Regions from separate parts of the Halanaerobium sp. DL-01 genome, predicted to be linked through region 2. Evidence: riboswitches for the same ligand, from Rfam matches in the RefSeq annotation. Region 2 holds a riboswitch; the other holds the start of a gene.

Region 1 (8,031 bases), on a different contig from region 2:
CGTTTAGAATCAGGTTCAATAAACTTTTCTTTATCATCAAGCAGTGATTCGGTCTCCACTTTAAAAGGAGCTTTATTCATTATTACAAAAATATTTTCAAAAGAAACAGCTGTTTTAAGCTCATCTTCCAGCCATGACTGCTGCCAGTTGTCCGGAGTATGACCGGTTGTATCCAGAAAAATAAAATAGGAATCAGCAGCAGCAAAAGAAAAATAAAATGGGCCAAAATACTTATAAAAGTTCTTAAATCCTTCATCTCCAATTTCTTTTTGCCCAACTCCAGTCACAAATGGTATATTCATTTTCTGCAGTGTGCGGTAAAAAACCCTGTATTTACCTTCATTACCATCCCGCACATTATTACCAGTGGAGATTATAAAATCTGCTGAATTGGATTTCAAAACCGGTAGTATTCTTTTATCAAAAATACTGATAGAGTTTTCTATATTTCCCACAACAGCAAAAGAAAACTTTTTATCTTTTATATTTTCTTTAATCTGGTTTATATTCTGCAAATTAACAGCATTAAAATTTTCAATTGTCATTGGTGCATAGATACTGTGTGTAAATAAAATTAGTAAAATAAAAACTGTAATTAAAAATACGACTTTTTTGCTATTCATTGCTGTCCTCTCCTCTGGTCATTAAAAATAAAAATACCAGTATACCTATAAATATTCCTACATATTTTGTTAAAAATCGCCAGGCAAACAGTAGTGGGAAAATATCCTGTTTTGATACAAAACTGCTAAAAAAGAAAGAATAACCACCTTCTGCCACACCTGCTGCACCAGGAGTAGGAGCAAAGTACATAAAAAATACAACAACAAGCTGCAGAAAAATAACAGACAAATAATTTATCTGATATCCCATTCCAATTAAAAGCAGTACAGAAAAGGAAAACTCAGCCAGCAAAAATAAAATTGTAAAAAGCACAGAAAGAAAGATATGTACTTTATTCCCCTTCAAAAAAAAACTCAATCTTTCTCCAAACAGATTAATATTTTCCAGCATATATCTCAGCCCTGAATCATATTTATCGGCAGAAATAATATTTTTTTCTTTAAGAAAATTGAGGGCTCTATATACAACTTTTTTAAGAAATCTGTTTTTAAAAATAATTATATAAAAAACCAAAAAATAAAGAATTATAAAGATAAATAAATACACAAAAATGGGTATGCCACTAAAAGATGCCAAAAGTTTCTGGTTGTTTAGAAGTATAGGTGGAGCTGCTGTAAAAATAATTGTAGTAGCCAGGGCAGTCCGGATAGTAGTTGCTGCTGTAGCACTGCCTAAAGGAATTCCTTTGCGGTGAAGAAAATATACCTGAGCCACCCCACCACCGGTAGCAAGAGGTGTAATATTGGAAACAAACAAATTTATAAATACAAGCTTTAAAATATGAAGGAATTCAATTTCTATCTGCAGTGTTTTTAATATAAAAAATAGGCGCAGCCCATCCAGTACAAAATAAAGCATCAGCAGTACAAATAATGAACTTATTACTGGAAGAGGAAATTCTAAAAAGATCTTGAATTCAGATTCTTTTCCAAGCAGATTATAAATATAATACAGTGTCAGTGCAGATATAATTAAAAAAAGTACAAAATAAAACATATATTTTCTTAAACTTATTTTTTTTCCCTGGTTGTTTTTATTTTCCATAACTGCCTCCACCCTGGCTGAGAGATAATTGTTTAAAATAATTATAATATAACTGAGCTTAAAAGTAAATTTCAGCTTTTATAATTCATTAAAAAGATTTACCATCTCAATCAGTGATACAGCTGCATCAAAGCCCTTATTACCTGACTTTGTACCGGCCCGAGAAATGGCCTGCTCAATTGTATCTGTTGTTAAAACCCCAAATATAACCGGTTTTCCTGCATCCAGTCCCACCTTTGCAACTCCTTTTGCCACTTCAGAAGAAATATAATCAAAGTGTGGTGTTTCACCTCTAATAACTGCACCAAGAGCTATAACTCCATCATATTTGCTGCCTGAAGCCATTTTTTGAGCAGTTAATGGAATTTCAAAAGACCCAGGCACCCAGGCAATCTCTATATTATCATCCTCAACCCCGTGTCTTTTAAGTCCATCAAGAGCCCCATCCAAAAGTTTACTGGATATAAATTCATTAAAACGCCCTACTACTATACCAACTTTAATACCTTTACCTGTCAGCTTTCCTTCATAAATTTTTGTCATTATTCTTTTCCTCCTTTATTAAAATTTAAAATATGACCCATTTTTTCTTTTTTTACCTTAAGATAAAATTCATTTTCTTCATTTGGATCTACTTCCAGTGGAATTCTATCTGTAACTTTAAGTCCATAACCTTCCAAACCAATAATCTTTTTGGGATTATTGGTCAGCAGTCTGATAGAGCTGAGGCCAAGATCAGCCAGTATTTGAGCACCAATACCATAATCTCTGAGATCAGGGTCAAAACCGAGTGCTACATTTGCTTCAACTGTATCCATCCCTTTATCCTGAAGTGCATATGCCTTTATCTTATTAACCAGCCCAATACCACGTCCTTCCTGCCTCATATAAAGAAAAACTCCGCTTTTTTCTTTATTGATAATTGATAGGGCTGCAGCCAGCTGCTCTCCACAGTCACATCGCAGTGAACCAAATGTATCACCTGTAAGACATTCAGAATGAACTCTAACAAGAACATTCTCTTTATTTTGGACATCACCTTTAACTAATGCAATATGCTCTCTGCTGTCAATTTCACTCCTGTAAATCTTTATATCAAATTCTCCATATTTTGTTGGCAGTACAGCTTCAGCCGCTTTTTTTATCAGTTTATCTTTTCTTTTTCTGTATTTAATAAGATCTTTTATAGTGACTATTTTTAAATCATATTTTTCCGCAAATTTTTCTAAATACGGCATTCGTGCCATCTGACCATCTTCTTTAATAATCTCACAAATTACACCGGCCGGATAAAGACCTGCCATTTTTGCCAGATCCACAGCAGCTTCTGTATGTCCGGCCCTCCTTAAAACCCCACCTCTTTTTGCAATAAGAGGGAATACATGCCCAGGCCTATTAAAATCAGTCTTTTTAGCCTCTTCATCAATAAGCCTGCTGATAGTCAAAGCCCTTTCTTCAGCAGAAATCCCAGTTGTAGTATCTTTGTGATCAACAGAAACTGTAAATGCTGTTCTATGTGGATCAGTATTCTTACTAACCATAAGGGGAAGATCCAGCTCTTTTAATCTCTCTTCCTGCATTGGTGTACAGACAAGACCTCTACCTTCCTTTATCATAAAATTAATATTTTCTGTTGTTACTTTTTCAGCTGCCATAAAAAGGTCACCTTCGTTTTCTCGATCTTCATCATCAACAACAATAATCATCTTCCCACTTCTAATATCCTGTAAAGCTTCTTCAATTTTATTCATAATAGCTCCTTTCTGATTTATATAATTAAGAAAAAATAATTGATGAATTTGAAATGATATAACAAGGAGTTTACTCAAAATTATTTTTAGAATTACAAAAAAGATTCCGTCATAAATGAAATTTTTTATATTTTACTTGAAAATACAGCCTAATTAAACCACTAATCAACCAAAACTATTAATACTCTAATAAAAACCATTTTTCTTTAAAAAGTCAGCTGTTATACTACTATTATTACTGCCGCTTTTAACCTGATTCCTATCTTTTCCCAGCAATTTTAGAACATATTTCCCCAAAATATCAGCTTCAATATTAATCCTGTCTCCCCGCTTTATATATTTAAAATTGGTTGAACTCCATGTTTCCGGTATCAGAGATATTGTTAATATATTTTCTTTAATATCCATAACTGTCAGACTTACTCCATTTAAAGCTGCAGAACCTTTTTTTACTATATACTGAGTTAAATTATCACTGCAGACCAGCTGAAGCAGGTGAGCATTTTTTTCTCTTTTGATATCTCTCAAAACTGCAGTACCGTCAACATGTCCTGTAACAAAATGGCCGCCCACAAAATCATTCATTCTAAGTGACTGCTCCAGGTTAATTATAGAAGAACTTTTTAGATCAGATAGATTGGTAGAATTTAAAGTTTCCGGCATTACATCTGCCGTAAAAGAGCTGCTGTCGAAATCTACGACAGTAAGGCAGACTCCATTAACGGCAATACTGTCTCCTTTTTTAATATCTATCAGCACTTTATCTGCTGATATTTTCAGCTGATATTTAGTAGCACCCTCAATTCTGTTCTGCAGCTTTCCTGTTTCCTGAACAATTCCTGTAAACACAACCATCACCTCACTTTTTTATCTATTAAGTTAAAGTTAAACTATCTATACTCGTTAAAATACTTTATTAATTATCTGTCTTAATATTATCTATTACCAAATTCAGCCGAAAAAGTCTCGCTCTTTTTAAAATGTGGATAGGGAATCAAATTTCTTCCGCAATTAAAAAAATATTATCATCCAGCATTTTCTGTTCAATTATATGAAGTTCTTTTGCATCTTTCATCAGCTCCGGGCCAGCCCCCGAAAAAGCAGCAGTCCCATCACTTCCGAGCAGAAGTTTAGGAGCAATAAAATAATAATATTTATCTACCAGTCCTGCCTTTGCAAAAGAATAACTTACCCTGGCCCCTCCTTCTACAAGCAGACTGGATATTTTTCGTTTATGCAGTTTTTTTAACAGTTTTTTAACAGGTATATTCCCTTCTCTATTAAGTTCTACTTCCATCATCTCTACATTTTCTTTTTGAGATAATATGTTTTTTTTATCTCTATCAGCCTCTCTACCACATACTATCAGTGTTCCAGCGTCAGATTCCTGATTTAATATCTTTAGATCAGCAGAAATTCTCAGTTTAGAATCCAAAACAATTCGCAGGGAGTCTCTGCCGGGACTATCTTCCAGTCTTGTGGTGAGAGATGGATTATCCTTTAGAACTGTACCAATACCAACCAGTACAGCATCAACCTTATGGCGGAGTTTATGTCCTTCAAGTCTTGCTTTTTTGTTTGTTATCCATTTAGAATCGCCACTTCTGGCTGCAGTAAATCCATCCAGAGTCTGGGCTTTTTTGAGATATACATAGGGCAGATCAGAAGTAATATATTTTAAAAAAATTTCATTTAATTTTTCAGCCTCCTTTTTTAGAAGACCAACTTCAACTTCTATACCAGCTTCTTTGAGCATTTCAATACCTCCTCCAGCAACTTCAGGATTGGGATCTTCCAGCGCTATAACGGCCCTTCTTATATCGGAATCTATAATTTTTAGAGCACATGGTGGTGTTTTCCCATAATGGCTGCAGGGTTCTAATGTTACATATATAGTCCCTCCTGCTGCTTTTTCGCCAGCTGCATTGAGAGCATAAACCTCTGCATGTGGACCTCCATAATATTTATGATACCCCTCTCCAACTATAATTCCATTATTCACAACAACTGCACCAACAACAGGATTGGGGCTGGTAAAACCCTCACCTTTTACAGCTAACTCCAGTGCCCTCTGCATATATTTTCTATCCTCTTTTTCCATTAACACACCTCCAATTAAAAAATCCTTCCATTTCTGGAAGGGTATGAAGTCATCACTGCCGAAAAACACCTTAAATATCATCTCTGCAGATTAAATTTATAATGCAGATGCAGAACAAATTTAGGTAATTTCTCATCAGAAACACCTAACTCCCTTCCAGACTGTACTGTCGGTACTGGAATTACACCAGATCAACCCCAAAGGCTTGTGGACTTTACCACCGGTAGGGAATTTCACCCATCCTCGTTAGTTAATATTCAATTTTTCTGAATTTATTCTATCAGTTCTGTATCTATTTGTAAAGGTTTATTGTAAAAAAAACATCCTGCTATACTTTTTCAACAGCAGTAGCTTTACCGCTGGCTTACTTTTTATTTTTAGGCACAGCAGTTTTTTCATCAGATATAAATGTTCTGCCATATCCGGTAAAAATAGTAAATAATAATACTGCCAGCATTACCCACGGATAAACACGGATAAAATTGAAGTGTATTTAATTTTTATATTTAAAGACAGTCGATAAATCGCTTAATTATAGAATCATTCTCTCTGCTCTTAAAAAAAGCAAGATAAAATTTTCTGCCGCTCTGCATATCAGCAACATCTTTTTCTACAACAGGTCTGCAGCCTGCTGCTTTGGAAGATGCCAGCTGTGAAACAAAAGATATACCCAGTCCTGCCTGAACTGCAGATAAAACAGATTCAGTACTGCCCAGCTGACCGACTATATTGAAGTCATTTAAATTTAATGATAATCTTTTAAATCCAGCCTCCATTGCTTTTCTCGTACCTGATCCTTTTTCCCTTATAATCATTTTTTCGTTCTGCAGATCTTTTAGAGAAATATTATCCTTAAAGACCAGCTCATGATCAGCAGGAAGAATCAGCTTCAGCCTGTCATCAGCTGCCTCAAGAATTTTAAACTTACTATTTTCCGGCCTATATCCAACCACAGCAAGGTCAACTTTGTTTTCCTCCAGCATTTCTATGGATTTAGCGCTGTCACTTACAGCAACTTCTACCATTAGATCGGGAATATAATTTAAAAGACAGGATAAAATATCGGGGATCATATATTCAGATGGAATTGTACTGGAAGCTATATGCAGCTCTTTAACTTCTTTCCCCCTGTTCATCTCAACCTTCTGCAGTAGATCATCCCAGGTCTGTAAAATCTTTTTTCCCTCACTGTAAATGATCTTTCCAACAGGAGTCAGCTTTAACTCTCCCTGTTCTTTCTCCACCAGCTTATCTTTAAATTTTTCTTCAAGAGATTTAATCTGCATACTGACTGCAGGCTGAGTTAAATTCAACTTCTCTGCTGTGAGCGAATAGCTGCCTAAATCTATTAAGTTAACAAATATTTTTAACGTATTTAGCTTCATAGTATTCACCTGTATTTCTAAGTTTTTTATTTACTGCTAATATTAACATGACATAATTTTAACTCTCTGTTATTAAATACTACACACGTTGAGCTTAATATGGTATACTAAAAGTAAATTTATCAGATAATAATTTTAACTAACCATAAATTTAAAAACATACTAAAGACTGGAGCCTGATCAATATGAATTTTGAATATGATATTAAAAAAATTTTAAGACTTGCAGAAGAAAAAGAATCAGAGAATAGAGAATTTTTAATCTTTCTCCAAAATTATGACCACAAAAAAGTAGATAAAATAGTCCACAGACTGGGTAAAAAATATCTCCGAGAATACGACTGCCTAAAATGCGGAAACTGCTGCCACAGCCTCATTCCCAGTCTGTCCCATGCAAAAATACTTGCAATTTCTCATGAATTTAATATAAGTGTAGAGAAGTTCAAAAAAAAATATATCGAAAAAGAAATACCGGGAGGTTATGTCCTCAAAGGTGACAGCTGTCCCTTTATGCAGGAAGATAATAAATGTACCATATATCAAATCAGGCCTGAAGCATGCAGTTCATTTCCTCACCTGTACAAAGATAATATTAACCATAGACTGATAGAACTTTTAGATAACAGTTTGATATGTCCAATTGTATATTATGTACTGGAAGAACTTAAAGAAGAACTTCTGAACTGATAAAACCAGCGGAAAACATCCTGAATTTTTTTATCCCAGTATTCCCACTCATGACCGGCTTTTTCTTCTTCAAAAGTCAGATCCACACCTTTTTCTTCACAGATTTTTTTGAATGTTAAATTATCCTGATAAAGAAAATCTTCTGTACCACAGCACAAATAAAGCCGGGGTAATTTTTCTACATCCTGAACTTCAGATAAAAGGTAAAGCAGATCATTACTGCTGCCTTTCAATTTTTCTAGAACACCAAAAATCCTCCTGAATTCTGCCATTCTTTTTTCATCATCAGAAAAATCCATTATTCTTCTTGCCAGATCAACAGCACCTGAAAGGCTGGCTGCAGCTGCAAATTTATCCGGCAGTCTCAAAGCAAGTTTAACTGCTCCATATCCCCCCATAGAAAGGCCAGCCACATAATTATCTTCTTTTTTATCTGAAAT
Region 2 (8,031 bases):
AATAACTGCATTTGTTAAGGAAAAAAATATTGAAACAGGTTTTATTAATGTGATAGGAGCCGCCACTAAAGCCGTTTTTGGCTATTATGATATGCAGAAAGAAGAATATGAGTTCATTACCAGAAAGGGAGAATTTGAGATACTTAATGTTAGTGGTAATGTGTCAATAAAAGATGGCGAACCAATGGTACATGCTCATATTTTATTTGCTGATGATAAGGGAAACACTTTTGGAGGTCATCTTGCAGAAGGAACTAAAATTTTTGCCGCTGAATTATATATTCAGGAACTTGAGGGTGAAGCTCTTGTGAGAGAATTTGATAAGGAGACAGGACTTACGCTTTGGTAAATATGAATCAGAGAAGGGGATAATATGAAAAAAATATTTGTGTTAGATACAAATGTACTATTAAATAATCCGCGAGCATTATTTTCTTTTGAAGATAATGATATAATTATACCACTGGCTGTTGTGGAAGAAATAGATAATTTAAAAAGCAATAATTCAGTTCTCGGCTATAATGCCAGAGAAACTTCCCGACTGCTAGAAGAGATTAGAACAGAGGGAAGACTTGATAAAGGTGTTAAATTAAAAGAAGGTGGGATTTTACGTATAGTTATAAATGGAAAAGATCTGCGCATCCCTAAAGGGTTAAGTGCCAGCAAAATGGATAATAGAATTATTTCCACAGCACTGCATATACAGGAAGATAATCCTGATCTGAAGGTGGTATTAATTTCAGATGATATAAACTTAAGATTAATTGCTGATGCGTTTGGTCTAAAAGCTGAAGAGCACAGCTCAACAAAGCTATCAGATGAACAAATTTATACTGGTTTTAAAGAAATTCAGGTTCTTTCTTCAGTAATTGATAAGTTTTATTCTGAAGAAGAAATTAGTCTGGAAGACTTAAATTTGGATGAAAAGCTGGATATGTTTCCAAATGAATTTCTACAGCTTACAGCTTCAGATCAGAACAAAAAAACTGCTCTGGCCTGTTATAATGGAACTAAATTAAAAAAGCTAAAATATAATAGAAGTACTCCTGCTAAAATTAGTCCCCGAAACAGAGAACAGCAGCTGGCTGTTGAGCTTTTGTTAAATGATGATATAAAACTGGTTACTTTATCAGGAAAAGCAGGAACAGGTAAAACTCTGCTTGCAGTTGCAGCTGGTTTAAGTAAGGTAGTTGATGAAAACAAATACAGCAAACTACTTGTGGCCCGGCCTATTATGCCCATGGGAAAAGATCTGGGATATCTTCCTGGAGAAAAAGAAGAAAAACTTTCACCATGGATGCAGCCTATATTTGACAATTTAGATTTTATAGTTCACAGAAATAAAAGTGATAAATATATATATCAAAAGCTTTTAAACTCCGGTTTGATTCAGATAGAAGCTTTAACCTATATTCGAGGAAGATCTGTTCCTGATCAGTTTTTAATTGTTGATGAGGCACAAAATTTATCTCTACATGAGGTTAAGACAATAGTGACAAGAGCCGGAGTAAATACAAAAATAGTGTTTACTGGTGATCCATTTCAAATCGATAATCCATATTTGAATCTTCATAAAAATGGTTTAAATTATCTTGCACATAAATTTCATAAAGAAAAAATTGCCGGACATGTTATGTTAAAACAGGGTGAAAGATCTGAACTTGCCAGAATTGCCAGTGAATTGCTTTAATGTGGGAGAAAGGTTATGAATAAAATATTTGGAGTGATTATTATATCGGCACTGCTTTTTGGTTTGTTTTTCGTACTGGGAGATTTTTGTGTTTATAATTATCCGGGTACAGATTTGGATGCTGGTATTATAATTGCAAATGACAATTTATCTAAAATTGCTCTTTCCAGTGCAAAAAGAAAATTTTATAATGGCGAATACTCTGCAGCTGAAGATATATATATAGATCTTATTACTAAAAAACCATATGAAGTAAAATATCGCAGAGATTTATCTGCTGTTTATGCAGATTTAGGTGAGGTAAAAAAAGAAAATATGTCTCTTCTAAAAACTGCAATTTTGAGTGGAGAAAGCCGTGATTTTCTTGATTTAGCAGTAAATTATTATCAGATAGGAAAACTTGATACAGCCATTTTTCTGCTTGAAAACAAGGTGGCCGATAAAAAACTAGGCTTAGAAGAATTTTTGTTTAAAAAATATTTTCTGCTGACTGCTTTAAATATAGAAAAAGAAAATATAGATAAAGCCGAAAATTATCTTATTAAAGCCGAAGAATATTCATTCAGTGACAGCAGAGTTTTTATCCTTAAATCTGCTTTAGATGAACTAAAAAATAATTATTATGCTGCTTATCAAAATTTGTATCAAGCATATGAAAATGATAAAAGCAAAACATTTCTCTTTAAAGATATGGCATTATTATTGGAAAAAGCTGATGAAGAAATTAAAGCTTATAATCATTGGCAGAAAGCCTTTGCTTATGGTTGGTTTAAGGGGCTGGCCCTGGAAAAAATAAATTATTATAAGGATAAATATCCTTCTTTAAGAATAGAAGGGGAAAAAGAAACACCAGAAAAAATAAATCCCTTCAACTTAAAGGCAGATTGGACTGAACTCAGTAAAATTTCTTTTGAAGAAAAATCAAAAAAAATAAAAGTAGGTCTGCAGGAAAATAATAAAAATTTAGTTTTTCAATCTAAATCTGATTTTAAAATAATAAAAAACAGTACAGTCCTTTTTAATGGAGAAAAAATGGAAAACTATATATTAAATATTGACACAGGAAATCTTTATATAGAGTATAAAACTGGAAGGACAAAACTAGGTGAGGTAGAAGGTAATTACGAAATTTCAAATGAAGAATATTCTTCTTTTTATATATTTAACTTAAATTATGGAGAGGGATATTTCTGGCAGGGAAGAGAAAGTCGTCAGTATAGAGGTGATCTCCTTATAAAAGGAGATGGTTCTCAATTTACTATCATAAACAATATAGATTTAACATCATATTTAATATCTGTAGTACCTTCTGAAATTTATGCTTCCTGGCCTGATGAGGCCTTGAAAGCACAGGCAATTGCAGCCAGAAGCTATACTCTTTCTAATTTAGGAAGACATAAGGATGATGGTTATGATTTGTGTTCAACAGTTCACTGCGCGACATATAATGGTGTAAAAAGCGAACACCCCAATACAACAGAGGCTGTACTATTTACACAAGGGGAAACTGCTTATTATAAAGATAATATAATAGAAGCTGTTTTCAGCAGCAATAGCGGTGGTTTTACGGAGAGAAGTGATGAAATCTGGCAGAGTGATTTACCTTATCTTAGAGGGGCAAATCAGATGATAGATGAAAGTTACAGTTTTCCTCTTTCTCCATACGAGTTGAAGAAGTGGATAGTTACTGAGCCTGAATCATATTCTAAAAAATACGGCGGCAATAGATACAGATGGCAGCTGAATATTAGTAAAGAGGTACTTGAATACAGTAGTAAATTACAAAATATTAATAAAATATCTATAACAGACAGAGCTTCTGGTGGAACTGTTACTAAATTGAAGATAATTGGAGATTCTGAAGAGAAAATATATTCAGGTTATCAGATAAGAAGAGTATTTGCTGGTATTAGAAACAGCAGGATTATTTTGGAGCCCATATACTCCAATTCGGGAGAATTTTTAAGTGTTAATATATATGGAGCTGGATGGGGACATAATTTAGGCTTTGACCAGTCTGCAGCAGCTGGTATGGCAGCAGAGGGATGGAGTTATCGGGAAATAATAAATCACTTTTATCCAGAAACTGAAATAAGAAAATTTTCGAAAAGTGATTAAATGAAAACACTTGAAATTTATTTTAAGATAATGTATAATTATTTAAAAGAAAATAATATCTTCAGGGTTTGGTGAGGTGAAAACCAATTCCAGACCGGTGGTGATAGTCCACGAGCATATGCTGAACTGGTGAAATTCCAGTACCGACGGTAAAGTCCGGATGAGAGAAGATAATTTAAAAAAATTTCCCTGGAGTTAAACCAGGGATTATTTTTTTCCCGGAAGATAAAAATAATAAAAAGGAGTATTAAACATGGCTACAAAAAAAATAACAAATATCGCTGTATTATCAGCATTTTCATTAGTGATGATGCTGACAGTAAGGTTTCCACTTTTTCTGCCATTTCTTATTTATGAACCAGGTGATATTCCAATATTGATTATTGCTTTTTTATATGGTCCACTACATGCACTTGGAGCAACTTTCTTGCTTTCAGTTTTAATGGCTGTATTTACAGGTCTGGGAGGTCCATTTGGAGCATTTATGCATTTCCTAGCTACAGGTGTTTTTGTGGGTGTAGCTGGCTATATATACCATATTAATCACACCAAAAAAGGTGCTGTTATTGGACTTATTATGGGCTCTATAAGTATGACTGCTGTTATGGCAGGAGCTAATATATTATTAAATCCTATTTTTTATGGTATTCCCAGAGAACAGGTAATAAATATGATGCTGCCTGGAATTCTTCCTTTTAATTTAACAAAAGCTTTTCTTAATTCAGGTATAACTATCTTTGTCTATAAGAGGCTGGCAAATTTTTTAAGAGAAAAAGGCCTAATTTCAGCGGCGGAAAGCAATTAATATCTTTTACAAATTCATATTTTAGGTGTTTGACAATAAACCTTTCCTGAGATAAAATTCTATTGAAGGGAGAGGTTCATTTGCGTATTTCATTTTTAGGTACAGGTACTTCACATGGAGTACCTGTTATTGGATGCAGCTGTAAGGTATGTAAATCAAAAAATCCCAAAAACAAAAGAAATAGAACATCAATTCATATAAAAACTAAAAATACTAATCTGCTGATTGATACACCACCGGAAATGCGGTTGGAGTTAATAATGAACAATATTCAGCATGTAGATGCAGTACTGATTACACATGCACATGCAGATCATATTATGGGGTTTGATGATATAAGAGCTTTAAACTGGCAGTTAGGCCATGAAATGCCGGTTTATTCTGATAAAAAAACATTAGAAAGTTTGAAAAGAATTTTTCCATATATATTTTCTAAAGAAAATCATGGTGGTGGAATACCACAGGTAGAATTAATTGAGATAAAAAAAGAGTTAAAAATTTATGGAGAAAATATTATTCCGCTTCCTATTTATCACGGTAAAAATTTGATTTTAGGTTACAGAATTAAGAAATTTGCATATATTACTGACTGCAGTAGCATTCCTGATCAGACAAAAAAACTGTTGACTGGAGTAGATTATATAGCAGTTGACTCACTGCGGTATTCAAAACATCCCACTCATTTTTCAGTTGATGAAGCCGTTGATTTAATAAATGAGCTAAATATAAAAAAAGGATATTTAACTCATATTTCTCATCAGTTAGATCATGAAAAATTAAATGATTATCTACCTGATTATATAGAACCAGCTTATGATGGAATGGTTATAGAAGTTTAGGAATATAAATAGTTCCCCTAAAATTAGCTTTAATGCTGCCAGAGGGGGGATTTTTATCATTAACAAAATTTTTAAATTTTAAAATTTAGCTTATAATATTAAGAGAGGTTGATAATAGTGAATGTTGTATTAGTAGAGCCTGAGATACCACAAAATACTGGAAATATTGCCCGCACATGTGCTGTGACCGGTGCATCTCTGCATTTGATTCGTCCGCTTGGATTTTCAACTTCTGATAAATATTTAAAAAGAGCTGGATTGGATTACTGGGATAAGCTGGATATAACATATTATGATAATCTGGATGATTTTTTTGAAAAAAATCAGGGAGGCCGTTTTTTCTTTGTTACGACGAAAGCTCCAAAATCATATCATGAGTTTAAATATAAAAAAGATGATTTTTTTCTTTTTGGTAAAGAAACTGCCGGTCTTGATAACAAACTTCTTAAAAACAACTTAAATAAATGTATTAGAATACCGATGAAGCAGAATCTGCGGTCATTAAATTTGGCTAATTCAGTATCTATAATTATATATGAGGCTTTAAGACAGAATAATTTTTCTGGATTAGAAAAAAGTGGTCTTTTAAAAAAGGAATTTTAAAATATATATTGAATTATATTAAATAGTGTAGAATAAATAGAATAAAATATGATAGTTGTGAAAGGAGGGAAGAGATGGCGAAAAAAAAATTTAATAGTGCTTTTCTAATTTTGTTAATATTTTTATTTGTTTTTTCTGTTTCAGTATCTGCCTTTAAAGTAGATATCAGAAGTAGAGGTAAAGATGTAAAAGAAGTTCAAAGGATGCTGCAGCAGATGGATTATGATGTAAGTCCTGATGGTATATTTGGTCAAAGAACCAAAGAAATTGTTGAGGAATTTCAGCAAAAAGAAGGTTTGAAAGTTGATGGTGTTGTTGGGAATAAAACATATCAGCTTTTAAAAGCTAGAACTCAAAGCGAAATTTATACTGTTAAAAAAGGGGATACCCTATCTGATATTGCAGATAAGTTTAATATTACTATTTCTGAACTTAAAAGAATAAATGGCTTAAATTCCAATATAATTAAAATAGGACAGGAACTGAACATAAAAAATAATTATATAACGGATAATAAATCAGAAAATAAAAATGATGAAGAAAATAATATTCTTATTGTTCATGAAGTAAAATCTGGTGATACACTTTCAGAAATAGCACATAGATATAACACTTCTATAAAGGCACTTCGTGAAAAAAACAATTTAAATGGTGATTTTTTAAGCATTGGCAAAAAAATTATTATTAGGAACAGTAAGATTGATGCTGATGCCAGCAGTGAAGATCAATCCTCAGAAGATAGTATTCTTTATGAAGTTAGAAAAGGTGATACACTATCTGAAATAGCTGATAGATTTAATATTACTGTTTCTGAACTTAAAAGAGAAAATAGTATTAAATCTAATTTTATAAAAGTTGGACAAAAACTTTTGATTAATAATAATGGAATTGGAAGTTCAAAACTAGAAGTAAATAATATTGAAAGCATTGTACATAAGGTAAAAAAAGGAGAAGCTCTTACCATAATTGCGAAAAAGTATGGAACTGATGTAGATACAATTAAACAGGCTAATAATCTGCATGGAGATAAAATTTATGCTGGACAGGAATTGGTTATTAGAAATTTCACTTCATCTGGACCAATACAGTTAAAAAAAGGAGTTTTTATATGGCCTGTAATGGGCAGGATTTCTTCTAATTTTGGCTGGAGAAACCACCCTGTTAAAAGAAGTCGAGAATTTCATAATGGGCTTGATATTGCTGTACCGAATGGAACTGCTGTTAAAGCGGCTGCTTCTGGAACAGTTACGCAAAGCAGCTGGATGACTGGATTTGGCAGAACTATAATTATTGATCATGGCAATAACGTAGAAACTCTGTATGCTCATAATTCCAGACTGCTTGTATCTGTTGGTACAGAAGTTAAAGCAGGACAAAAAATAGCACTGGCTGGAAGCAGCGGATTAAGTACAGGATCTCATCTTCATTTTGGAGTTTTATTAAATGGGAAACCTATTAACCCTGTTAATTATCTTCCTTAAATTTGAAAAAATTTTCTTTAGAAAAAATCTTTCGAACTTTTTATTACAGTAAGTTAAATTTTGTTGATATCGTAAATTATGGATCTATAAATTATATCCACAATAAACCATTTAGTATAATTACCTCGATATTAAAAAAGCAGATAAAATTTATCTGCTTTTTTATAATTTTACTATTGACAAGTAAAATAAATAGTGTTATTATATATAACGTCGCAAGATAAAAGGGCCATTAGCTCAGTCGGTAGAGCACCTGACTTTTAATCAGGGCGTCGGAGGTTCGATTCCTCCATGGCTCACCACATTGCCGCGGGGTAGAGCAGTCTGGTAGCTCGTCAGGCTCATAACCTGGAGGTCGTCGGTTCGAATCCGGCCCCCGCAACCATTTTTATTTTTTTGATTTAAATTAATTAGGGTCCATTAATTAGTGTCCTATAAGGCACTAATATTTTTATGGTGAGATAGCTCAGTCAGTAGAGCAGTGGATTGAAAATC

The links. A riboswitch is a leader RNA that binds a small molecule or an ion and turns the genes downstream of it on or off. The one in region 2 is predicted to bind FMN.
Region 1: it holds a riboswitch for FMN, as region 2 does, so the genes downstream of both, ribD (bifunctional diaminohydroxyphosphoribosylaminopyrimidine deaminase/5-amino-6-(5-phosphoribosylamino)uracil reductase RibD) here and DER71_RS00380 (ECF transporter S component) in region 2, are expected to answer to the same signal.

What each region holds. Positions count from the first base shown of each region.
Region 1 is NZ_QPJN01000009.1:1,418-9,448, reverse strand. It holds gene DER71_RS04595 (glycosyltransferase) at 1-623, opposite strand, end outside; gene DER71_RS04590 (lysylphosphatidylglycerol synthase transmembrane domain-containing protein) at 616-1,668, opposite strand; gene ribE (6,7-dimethyl-8-ribityllumazine synthase) at 1,747-2,211, opposite strand; gene DER71_RS04580 (bifunctional 3,4-dihydroxy-2-butanone-4-phosphate synthase/GTP cyclohydrolase II) at 2,211-3,419, opposite strand; gene ribE (riboflavin synthase) at 3,606-4,274, opposite strand; gene ribD (bifunctional diaminohydroxyphosphoribosylaminopyrimidine deaminase/5-amino-6-(5-phosphoribosylamino)uracil reductase RibD) at 4,414-5,520, opposite strand; FMN riboswitch at 5,661-5,775, opposite strand; gene DER71_RS04565 (selenium metabolism-associated LysR family transcriptional regulator) at 6,027-6,905, opposite strand; gene DER71_RS04560 (YkgJ family cysteine cluster protein) at 7,091-7,591, shown strand; gene DER71_RS04555 (alpha/beta hydrolase family protein) at 7,552-8,031, opposite strand, start outside.
Region 2 is NZ_QPJN01000001.1:78,179-86,209, forward strand. It holds gene DER71_RS00365 (PPC domain-containing DNA-binding protein) at 1-349, shown strand, start outside; gene DER71_RS00370 (PhoH family protein) at 374-1,690, shown strand; gene DER71_RS00375 (SpoIID/LytB domain-containing protein) at 1,706-3,808, shown strand; FMN riboswitch at 3,862-3,984, shown strand; gene DER71_RS00380 (ECF transporter S component) at 4,062-4,613, shown strand; gene DER71_RS00385 (MBL fold metallo-hydrolase) at 4,694-5,452, shown strand; gene trmL (tRNA (uridine(34)/cytosine(34)/5-carboxymethylaminomethyluridine(34)-2'-O)-methyltransferase TrmL) at 5,564-6,055, shown strand; gene DER71_RS00395 (LysM peptidoglycan-binding domain-containing protein) at 6,130-7,536, shown strand; tRNA gene DER71_RS00400 (tRNA-Lys) at 7,763-7,838, shown strand; tRNA gene DER71_RS00405 (tRNA-Met) at 7,845-7,921, shown strand; tRNA gene DER71_RS00410 (tRNA-Phe) at 7,992-8,031, shown strand, end outside.